One region of the Gordonia sp. DT218 genome, then DNA from elsewhere that is predicted to be linked to it. Evidence: riboswitches for the same ligand, from Rfam matches in the RefSeq annotation. Region 1 holds a riboswitch; the other holds the start of a gene.
The links. A riboswitch is a leader RNA that binds a small molecule or an ion and turns the genes downstream of it on or off. The one in region 1 is predicted to bind S-adenosylmethionine.
Positions count from the first base shown of each region.

Region 2: linked by a shared signal. The riboswitch ahead of ACPXCG_RS00835 (bifunctional o-acetylhomoserine/o-acetylserine sulfhydrylase) and the one ahead of ACPXCG_RS13435 (aminotransferase class V-fold PLP-dependent enzyme) in region 1 are both predicted to bind S-adenosylmethionine.

Region 1 covers NZ_JBNCNS010000003.1:409,032-413,856, reverse strand. Annotated here, with positions in the region: gene ACPXCG_RS13445 (hypothetical protein) at 1-779, opposite strand, end outside; gene ACPXCG_RS13440 (hypothetical protein) at 975-1,433, opposite strand; gene ACPXCG_RS13435 (aminotransferase class V-fold PLP-dependent enzyme) at 1,433-2,785, opposite strand; SAM riboswitch class IV at 2,804-2,917, opposite strand; gene ACPXCG_RS13430 (isochorismate synthase) at 3,009-4,118, shown strand; gene ACPXCG_RS13425 (ERCC4 domain-containing protein) at 4,108-4,825, shown strand, end outside.
Region 2 covers NZ_JBNCNS010000001.1:181,145-185,969, reverse strand. Annotated here, with positions in the region: gene ACPXCG_RS00845 (Hsp70 family protein) at 1-18, shown strand, start outside; gene metX (homoserine O-acetyltransferase MetX) at 33-1,181, opposite strand; gene ACPXCG_RS00835 (bifunctional o-acetylhomoserine/o-acetylserine sulfhydrylase) at 1,236-2,561, opposite strand; SAM riboswitch class IV at 2,624-2,745, opposite strand; gene ACPXCG_RS00830 (PE-PPE domain-containing protein) at 2,989-4,825, shown strand, end outside.

The DNA of each region.
Region 1 (4,825 bases):
CCGTTGCCCTCGGAGACCCGGGCCGGATCGTTCGACGCGATGTCGTGCCAGGCCGCGGCGACGCCGTCATCGATGATGCCCGCGCGACGGAACTCGTCGATCCCGCCGAGACCGTCCTTGACAAAGGCGACGTGCATCGGCATGAGGTCGGAGAAGATCGCCTTCTGCATCACCAGGATCTGCTTCGAGAACCAGGCCAGATCGGCCGGGGTGATCTCATCGGCGTGATACGCGAGGTTCTGCAACCCTTTCGGGAACCGGCCGATGATGCCCGGGCCGACGACCTGGGTGGCCTTCTCGATGATCTGGGCGGCCAGCGGCTGCAGTCCACGGATGCCGTAGATGTCGCCGGCGAGGACCACATCGGCAGTGCCACCCCCGAAGTCGGCACCGACCATGCCGGCCATACCCGCCCATTGCAGGTTGCGGTGAGCGATCTGGAAGTTCTCGTAGTAGCGGTAGCTCTTGATCATGGTCGCCCGCGTCGCGTGGAATCCCTTGGCGGGATCCCAATCGGCGAGGTCGATTCCGGCGTCGGTGGTCGCCTGCACGAGACGGTATTGAAACAGCAGTGCCGCATAGCGTTTCGGCGCGATACCGCTCGCGCGGGCCTCGCGCACCAGCCGGGCGAGCTGGTGGAGATCGGTGGGAAGCGCGCGATTCACCCCGCCGCCGTGCTGGTCGGCGAACCGATTCGTCAGCGGTAGGTCGAGGTAGCGCGTGACGGTACTGGCCTGCGCCGGCGCCGCCAGCGAGACACCGCCGATCAGCGCACCCATCACCGCGACGACGGCCACCGCCAGGCGGCCGAACCGCGACACAACACTCCCCCGATACATGCGTTCCCCCCTCGCCGGTCATCCCGGTGACCGAGACGGCAGAACCGTACTGACCAGTGAGAAGCAGTGTCAACACAGCCCGGGGTGAGACGAAACACACCACCGGTCTCACCCCGGGCCATCGATGTCGACGCGTCAGGCGACGCGTCCCCGTCCGGGGTCCAGGAGGGGAAGCACCTGTTCACGGACCCGGGCCGTGGTGGCCGAACCGTCGAGCGGCACGATGATGACCGCGTCGGCGATCTCGGCCACATAGATGTCGCGGATCAGCGAGACCAGCCCGTGTGGCGTCCCGACGTACCGGATCGTCTCGGGTTCGTTCGCAACCGCCGGGCGGTCGTCGAGATCGGCGGATGCGCGCGCCGATGCCGGATGCGGGGCGATGGCCGCCTCCACTTCGAGCGCGACGACAAAGTTCGCCTGATCATTGACGCCGGCCAGTAGCAGCGATCGCGCCCGCTGCGCATCGCGCAGGGTCGGCCGCCGCACGACGATCGGGAACGCCGTCGCCGAGGTGTCCCCTGCCAGGGCGACCTGTAATCGAGGGCGGCCGATGCTGATCGTCGACGACGGGCGTGCGTATTCGATGCTCATCATGTCCTCGCTCTCGTGGTCAGTCTCGCCAGCGCGCCGACGAGGCGGTCGATGTCGCCGGAGCCGGTCCCGAGTCCGAAGCTCGCCCGCACCGCGCCGTCCGGATACCCCAGACGGTTCAACAGCGGGTGCGCGCAGAACTTCCCGTCGCGGACGCCGATTCCCGCACTCTCGCTGAGGAAGACGGCCGCCGCCCGCGGCGTGCAGCCGTCGACGTCGAAGCCCGCGATACCGACCCGGTCGGTCGAGTCCTCGAAGATCCGCAGCTCTGTGACACCGTCGATCGTCGCCAGCCCGTCGTCGAGGCGTGCGCGCAGTAGTTCTTCGTGCAACCCGATGTGCTCGAATCCGATGGCGTCGAGCGCGTCGCATGCGGCCGCGATGGACACGGCGCCGAGCACATTGGGCGAACCCGCCTCGTGACGGGCCGGGCCGGCATGCCACTCGATCGCGGTGTCACCGCCGATGTCACCGCCGGTGGCGCCGACCGAGACGCTCGCCGAGGCGCCGCCGCCGGCCAGGTAGGGCTCGGCGGCGTCGAGCCAGTCCGGGCGTCCGATCAGCACGCCCGCCCCGAACGGCGCGTAGAGCTTGTGCCCGGAGAAGACCAGGTAGTCGATGCCGTGACCGACCATCGACACGCGACGATGGGCGACGAGCTGGGCGGCGTCGATGAGGATGCGCGCGCCGTTGCGGTGGGCGATCGATGCCAGTCGACCGATCGGCAGCACCTCACCGGTGACATTCGACGCCGCGGTGACGGCGAGCAACGCGGCCGGCGCCGCGGCGAGTTCGGCCTCCAGCGCCGCGAGGGTGTCGTCGATGGTCGCGCACGCACGGACCACCCGCACCCGCGACGACCCGTCGCGATCGGGCGCGCACCACGGCAGCAGGTTGGCGTGATGTTCGATGTCGAGCACCACCACGTCACCGCGGGTCGCATGGGCTGCGAGGTTGATGGCGTCGGTGGTGCCGCGGGTGAAGACCACGGCGTCGTCGGCGCGTGCCCGGACGAATCCCCGGATCACCTCGCGGGCCTGCTCGTAGCGGGCCGTGGTGACCTGGGACAGGTGGCCGGCACCTCGGTGGACGCTGGCGTACTGCGACAACGAGCTGGTGACGGTCTGCGCCACCGCGGCCAGTGCCGGCGCGCTGGCCGCGTAGTCGAGGTTGGCGTATCGCACCGTCTCACCGGTCGAGCACGGCACGCACTCGTCGGCACCGACGACCTGCGCCAACGGCGGGATCGTCTCGGTGTCGACGACCGGGGTATGGGGAGCAGGGGTGTTGAAGGGCACTGGGGTGTTGAAGGGCACCGGGGTGTTGAAGGGCACCGAAAGGACAGCAGTCATGACAAATAGCTCCTGAGGAATCCGCACTTGCCGTGATCACTTCGAACACGGCCGGGTCGTCACCCGGAGCACCCCACCGCGGAGGAGGGTTGCCGACCAGCGAGCCGGGGCTTGTCACTGGCACTCATGACCCACGTCAAGATTCACCGATGGCGCCTCGACGTGTCAATTTTCACTCAGCCTGCGCGAAACTCCCGCGATGCTGCGCCGGTAGCGTGAGTGCATGGCGTTTCCCGACGACAGCGTCTCCCCCGTGATGTTCGTACTGTCACGCCCACACGGCACGGTCCGCGGTCACGGGCAGCGGCGTCGGTTCACCGAGGCCGCGGCGGCCGCGCACGCCGTCCGGGCCGGAGCGGTCGATGCGATCACCGGGGCGATCCCCTTCGACCAGGACGATCGCGCAGCGCTCGTCGCGCCGGTCGCACTCACCCACGATCCGGCGCCGTTCGCCGGCACCCCGCCCCGCCACCACGACGTGACCTCGAGGACCCTCCACCCGGACCACGCGGTCCACCGCGACCGGGTCACCCACGCGATCAAAACCATCGCCGACGGCACGGTCGACAAGGTGGTGCTGGCGCGGGCGGTCGACCTCTCCGTCACACCGGTCGTCGACGTCGACCACCTCATCGGCGCACTCGCGCACGGCAACACCGAGCACAACGCCTTCGCCGTCGACGTCAGCGCGGCAACCGGCGACAGCTCGTGGTTACTCGGAGCCAGCCCGGAGGTGTTGCTGCGCAAGCACGGTCGCGTGGTCACCGCCCAGCCCTACGCCGGGTCCGCACCACGGTCATCGGACCCCGAGACCGACCGCGCCGCCGCAGCCACGCTGGCGTCATCGGGCAAAGACCTCGCCGAGCATGCGTTCGTCGTCGACTATCTGCGCGACCGCCTCGGCCCACTCTGCGCGGACCTGAAAGCCCCGCCGACGCCTGAGATCCGCGCCACCGGTGAGATCTGGCATCTCGCCACGCCCATCCGGGCGACGCTACGCGATGACTCGGTGACCGCGCTGGACCTCGCGTTGCTCCTCAGCCCTACGCCGGCCGTCTGCGGTACACCCAGTGATGTTGCCGCACAGTTCATCCGGGATGTCGAGGAGCCGCGAGGCCTGTATGGCGGTGCGGTCGGCTGGTGCGACGGCGACGGCGACGGCGAATGGATGGTGACCATCCGGTGCGTTCAGGTGGCCGACGATCGGCACACCCTGCGCACGTGGGCGGGAGGCGGCATCGTGGCGCAGTCCGACCCTCAGGCCGAGCTGGACGAGACGACGGCCAAGCTACGCACCGTGATCGCTGCACTGGGGATCGACGATGCCCGATGACTTCCTGATCGCCCGCAACCCCGAGGAGGGATCGTCGCTTCCCTATCTCGTCCGGATTCCATTGGGAGCCAATGGGATAATCCTGAAGGTCCGCGACACGTGGCCACGCACCACCAAGATCTACTGTCACCGGGCCGAGGTCTGGCCGTCGAATCCGGAAATCATCGAACAACTCCCCGTCCGGTCGGTGTCACGCCGGGGCGCAGCCATCGATCTCGTGCTCGATCGGAGCCGTGAGAACCGGTCGCAGTTCGTCCTCACTCGCGCCCGTGGTCGCGAGATGATCTTCTGGCAGTCGCGACGCACCACCAAGCAGGCTCGTCCGAATGTCGCGCTGCCCACCGCGCGGGCCCACGGGCAGGTGCTGGAGATCATCGTCGATTCCGGCGAACGCTACCCGTACGGTTTCACCCACCAGCAGACGGCCACCACACGCCGAAAGCTGCCCGCCGGCGACTACGCGGTCACCGAGGGTGACACGGTGATCGCCGCCGTCGAGCGCAAATCGATCGACGACCTGAGCGCCGGACTCACCTCCGGCAAGCTGACCTACCAGCTCGCCGAGCTCGCCGGGCTGCCCCGGGCCGCTGTGGTGGTCGAGGCTCCATACAGTGCGCTGTTCAAGCGCGAGTATGTCACCGGCGCGACCCTTGCCGAGGCATTGGCCGAGGCTCAAGTGCGGTTTCCTTCGGTGCCAATGGTGTTTT
Region 2 (4,825 bases), on a different contig from region 1:
CCGGTGCCCTCGCGGTAGCGTCCGGCCGGAGCTCAGCCGCGGGCGAGTTCGACGGTCTGCTTCAGCAGATCGCTGATGGCGTCGAACTCGGTGAGGAACCCGTCGTGACCGTTGTCCGAGTGGACCACCTGCAGGCCACCGATACAGTTGCCCAGCAATTCGGCCAGCTCGACCTGTAAGCGCAAGGGGTACAAACGGTCCGAGACGATGCCGCCGACGATGACAGGCACCTGACAACGGCGCAGGGCAGCTTCGATGCCGCCTCGGTCGCGGCCGACGTCGTGATGGTTGAGCACGTTGCTCAGCACCACGTAGCTGCCGGGATCGAAGCGGCCGACCAGTTTGTCGGCCTGATGCTGCAGGTAACTGTCCACCGCGTAGCGGCCGCCGGTCAGCGGCTCCTCGTCGCCCTGAGGGTGATCGGCGAACCGCTGATCGAGTTCCACCTCACCCCGGTAGGTCAGGTGGGCGATGCGCCGTGCCACGCCCATACCGGTCGACGGCACACGCCCGGTGCCGTGGTAATCGCCGCCTTGCCAGTCGGGGTCGGCCCTGATCGCCGCGATCTGGGTGGTCTGCGTACCGATCTGGTCGGCGGTCGCCCTGGCGCCGACGGCGAGAACCAGTGCGCTGCGAACCATCTCCGGATATTCGATCGCCCATTCCAGAGCGCGTGCGCCGCCCATCGAGCCGCCGATGACGGCACCGATGCCTGCGACGTCGAGGTGCTCGAGCAGTAGTCGCTCTGCCCGGACCTGATCCAGCACGGTGATCTGCGGAAAGCGTGAACCCCACGGCCGCCCATCGGGATCCGGCGACGCGGGTCCGGTGGAACCCCGACAGCCACCGAGCACGTTGGCGGAGATGACACACCATTCGTCGGTATCGATCGCGCATCCGGGGCCGACGAGTCCGTCCCACCAGCCCGGCGACGGATGCTCTGCATTCGACGGCCCGGTCACATGCGAGTCGCCGGTGAGGGCATGCAGCGTGAGGATGACGTTGTCGCGGGTCGGCGACAACGTTCCCCAGCGCTGGAACGCCAGGGTGACGTTGTCGATCTGCCCGCCGTTGTCGAGCGAGACCGAGCCGATCCGGACGCTGGACATCGCCCCGTCCGGCAACTGCTCCCAGTCCGGCCGGTCAGCTGACTCGGTCTTCGGTTCGATACTCACCGACACGATTCACTCACTCTGCGCTGCACCTCGGTTCCCCTGTCTCCGTTGATCTCCGGTTTATCGTGCGGCCGCCGCGAATCCCTGCTCGAGGTCGGCGATGATGTCGTCGATGCCCTCGATCCCGACGGCCAGGCGCACCAAACCGGGGGTGACGCCCGCGGCGGCCTGTTCCTCGGGCGTCAGCTGGCTGTGCGTGGTCGATGCGGGGTGGATCACCAGCGACCGTACGTCACCGATGTTCGCGACATGACTGTGCAGTCCGAGGGCATCCACAAAGCTCTTCCCCGCGTCGACCCCTCCGGTGATCTCGAACGAGACGATCGCGCCCTGCCCCTTGGGGAGGATCTGCTGTCCGCGCTCGTACCACGCCGACGACGAGAGTCCCGCGTACGCAACGGATTCCACCTGTGCATGCTGCTCGAGGAACTCGGCGACACGTTGGGCGTTGGACACGTGGCGCTCGACGCGCAGACTCAGCGTCTCGAGTCCCTGTGCCAGTAAGAAGGCGTTGAACGGGGAGATCGCCGCACCCGTGTCGCGGAGCCACTGCACGCGCGCCTTCAATGCGTAGGCGGGCGCGCCGAGATCTGCGAAGACCGCGCCGTGATAGCTCGCGTCCGGGGTGGTGAAACCCGGGAAGAGATCCTTGCCGTCGCGCTGGGCACGCCAGTCGAAGGCCCCGCCGTCGACGATCACGCCGCCGATCGCGGTGCCGTGGCCGCCGATGTATTTGGTGGCCGAGTGCACGACGATGTCGGCGCCGTGTGCCAGCGGATTGAGCAGGTACGGCGTGGCGACGGTGTTGTCGACGATCAGTGGCAGCTGATGACGGTGAGCGACCTCGGCGATGCCCTCGATGTCGAGGATCTCGTTGTTGGGGTTGGAGATCGTCTCGCCGAACACGGCTCGCGTGTTGTCCTTGATCGCGGCCTGCCATGAATCGAGATCCTCCGGGTCGTCGACGAAGGACACCTCGATACCGAGTTTCGGCAGCGTGTAGTGGAAGAGGTTATAGGTACCGCCGTACAGACGCGGGCTGGACACGACGTGTCCGCCGTTCTCGACGATGTTGAGGATCGCGTACGTCTCGGCTGCCTGTCCGGAGGCCACCAGCAGGGCGGCGACACCCCCTTCGAGTGCGGCGATGCGCTGCTCGACGGCGTCCTGCGTCGGGTTCATGATCCGGGTGTAGATGTTGCCAGGTTCGGCCAGTCCGAAGAGGTTCGCGGCGTGCTGCGTGTCGTTGAAGACGTACGAAGTGGTCTGGTACAGCGGTAGCGCTCGAGCGTTGGTGGTCGGATCCGCGGTCTGACCCGCGTGGATCTGTTTGGTCTCGAAGCTCCAGGTGTCGACTGGATTGGTCTCTTCGGGGGCGTCGGACATGACTGTGTCATCGCTTTCTACGGTCGGCAGGGTGCAACGACCCTGGTGGGGTCCGACCTTCGGACCCGCGCTTGCCGGGGAGCTCGAACTCGAGTTCCTCAACCCGGTCATCACCCGGAGCACCCCACCGCGGATGGAGGGTTGCCGATCAGCAAGCCGGGGCTTTGCGCTGATGCTCATGACCTGGCGTCAAGGATATAACACGGCGCCGGCGACGTGAGAACCCTCCTGATCGCGGTGATCCGATCTGATGACACCTGTCCTCTGAATGGATGAAATTCCCGTCTTGCGTTGGCAAAACATCAGTTAGAAATCGTTAGCATCACTAATGGGGATTCGTGTTTTGAGATCGTACATTTACCCTGTGGCCAGCCCTGGGGACGCGTATCCGGTCCGGTGTGCGCCAGGTTGGACGAAGGCCGAACGTATGACAACCCGCTTCCCGATCTCGCGTCGGGCCTCCGTCGTACTCATCGCCGCGTGCTCGAGCCTGGCTGTCGTCGCGGCGTTCTGCGTGCCCGGGGCCATCGGAACGGCCGCTGCCGCCGAATGTGGCGGGGGTGCGGTCGTCGTCGTCGGGGGGACGAACGATCCCGAGGGCGCGGCGTTGGTCGGGATCAAGCAGCGATACAGCGGGACGGGGCTGGACAACACGCTGGGGACCGGTGACGACACCGACTACGCCGCCGAGCCGTACCGGGTCATCTACGCCGACTATCCGACGACGCTCTGGCCGCTCGGTGCCGCAGGCTACGACGACAGCGTGGCGCAGGGGGAGGCAGCGACGACGAAGGCGATCGCCACCTACCAGAGTGAATGCCCCGGCAGTCCGGTCGTGGTTGCGGGCTACTCGCAGGGCGCCCGGGTGGCGGGTGACGTGTTGTCGGACATCGGCAACGACCGGGTCGGCAAGGTGGACATCCACAACACCCCCGACGATCCTGACGACGACGTCGAGATCCGGAAGTACCAGGTCGACGGCAACGGCGACTTCGTCCTCGATGAGAACGGCGACAAGATCCCGGTCATCTCCGGCGAGCTCTACTCCGATCCGCGTCGTGACGGGACCCTCGGGGGCGAGGGCATCGAGTTGGCGTTGATCGGTGTGATTCCCGGGCTCACCATGACCGGCCCCCGCGACGGCGGTTTCGGGACCATCCCGGTGACCACGGTGTGCGCGGCCGGTGATCCCATCTGTGACCTTCCCGATCCGTTACACGATCCGATCGGCGCGATCGACGGACTGGTCGGCTACTTCACCAAGCACAATTACTACCCATATCGCATGTATCTGAATCCGGCCGAGTGGCCGACCACCGAATGTGCCGCCGGTTCGACCACCACCTGCATGGTCCCCCAGGATTCCGCGATCGTCGGCGTCATCCGCCAGGGTGCCGAGGCAATCGGGGTCGACGGCAATGTGATCCCCGACTTCCTCGCCGGCCACTGGACCATCGATGTGCCGAACGGCGCATCGTTGGCGAACCTGCAGCCCCTGGTCCGGCTGGTCCAGGACCAGCTGCCCCAACTGCCCAACCTCGGCTACGGCGCCTACCTCCCGGACCTCTTCGTGTTCGAGGACATCCTCGACGGCATCGTCCATGCAGCGCCGGACGAGGTCGAGGCAGGCGTTGCCGCACTCGCCGCGAGCGCGAAGAGCATCATCCTGGCTCCGGTGAACTATGTGCGATTCCTGGCCGCGCAGTTCCCCGGCCCCCAGGCGACGGCGACCGAGAGTGCCGCGAGCGTGCTCACGACCGTTGCGACGGATGAATCGTCCGCCGAGCAGCGGACCGCCGTTCTGCGAGCGCTCACCGCCGTCGACGAACCGCAGGCTGTCGACAGTGGCGCGCCGGCAACCGGTTCCGCTGGTTCGGGTGCCTCGTCTTCCGCTACGTCGGAGGGCAGCTCGGCGGCGGATTCCACGGCCGGTAGTGCCTATGATGCGCCGAAGTACAGCTCCACCCCGCCGGCGGTCTCCGAGGCGAGTCCGGCCGTGACGGATTCTGGAGCCGGCGCCGGCGCCGGCACCACGGAAACCGGCAGCGCAGATACGGGCAGCGCAGATACGGGCACCGCAGATGCCGGACCCGGCAGTACCGGGTCCGCCGACGTCGGGTCCGTTCCGGCGGCAGAGAGCGCGGCGGGCAGCGGCGGCACGACGCCCGGCGACAGCGACACCGGTGACGACCGTGGGACCGGTCCGGCAGTCACTTCGGGCATCGGCGGCGGCACCGCCAAGAGTTCCGCATCGAGCACCGACG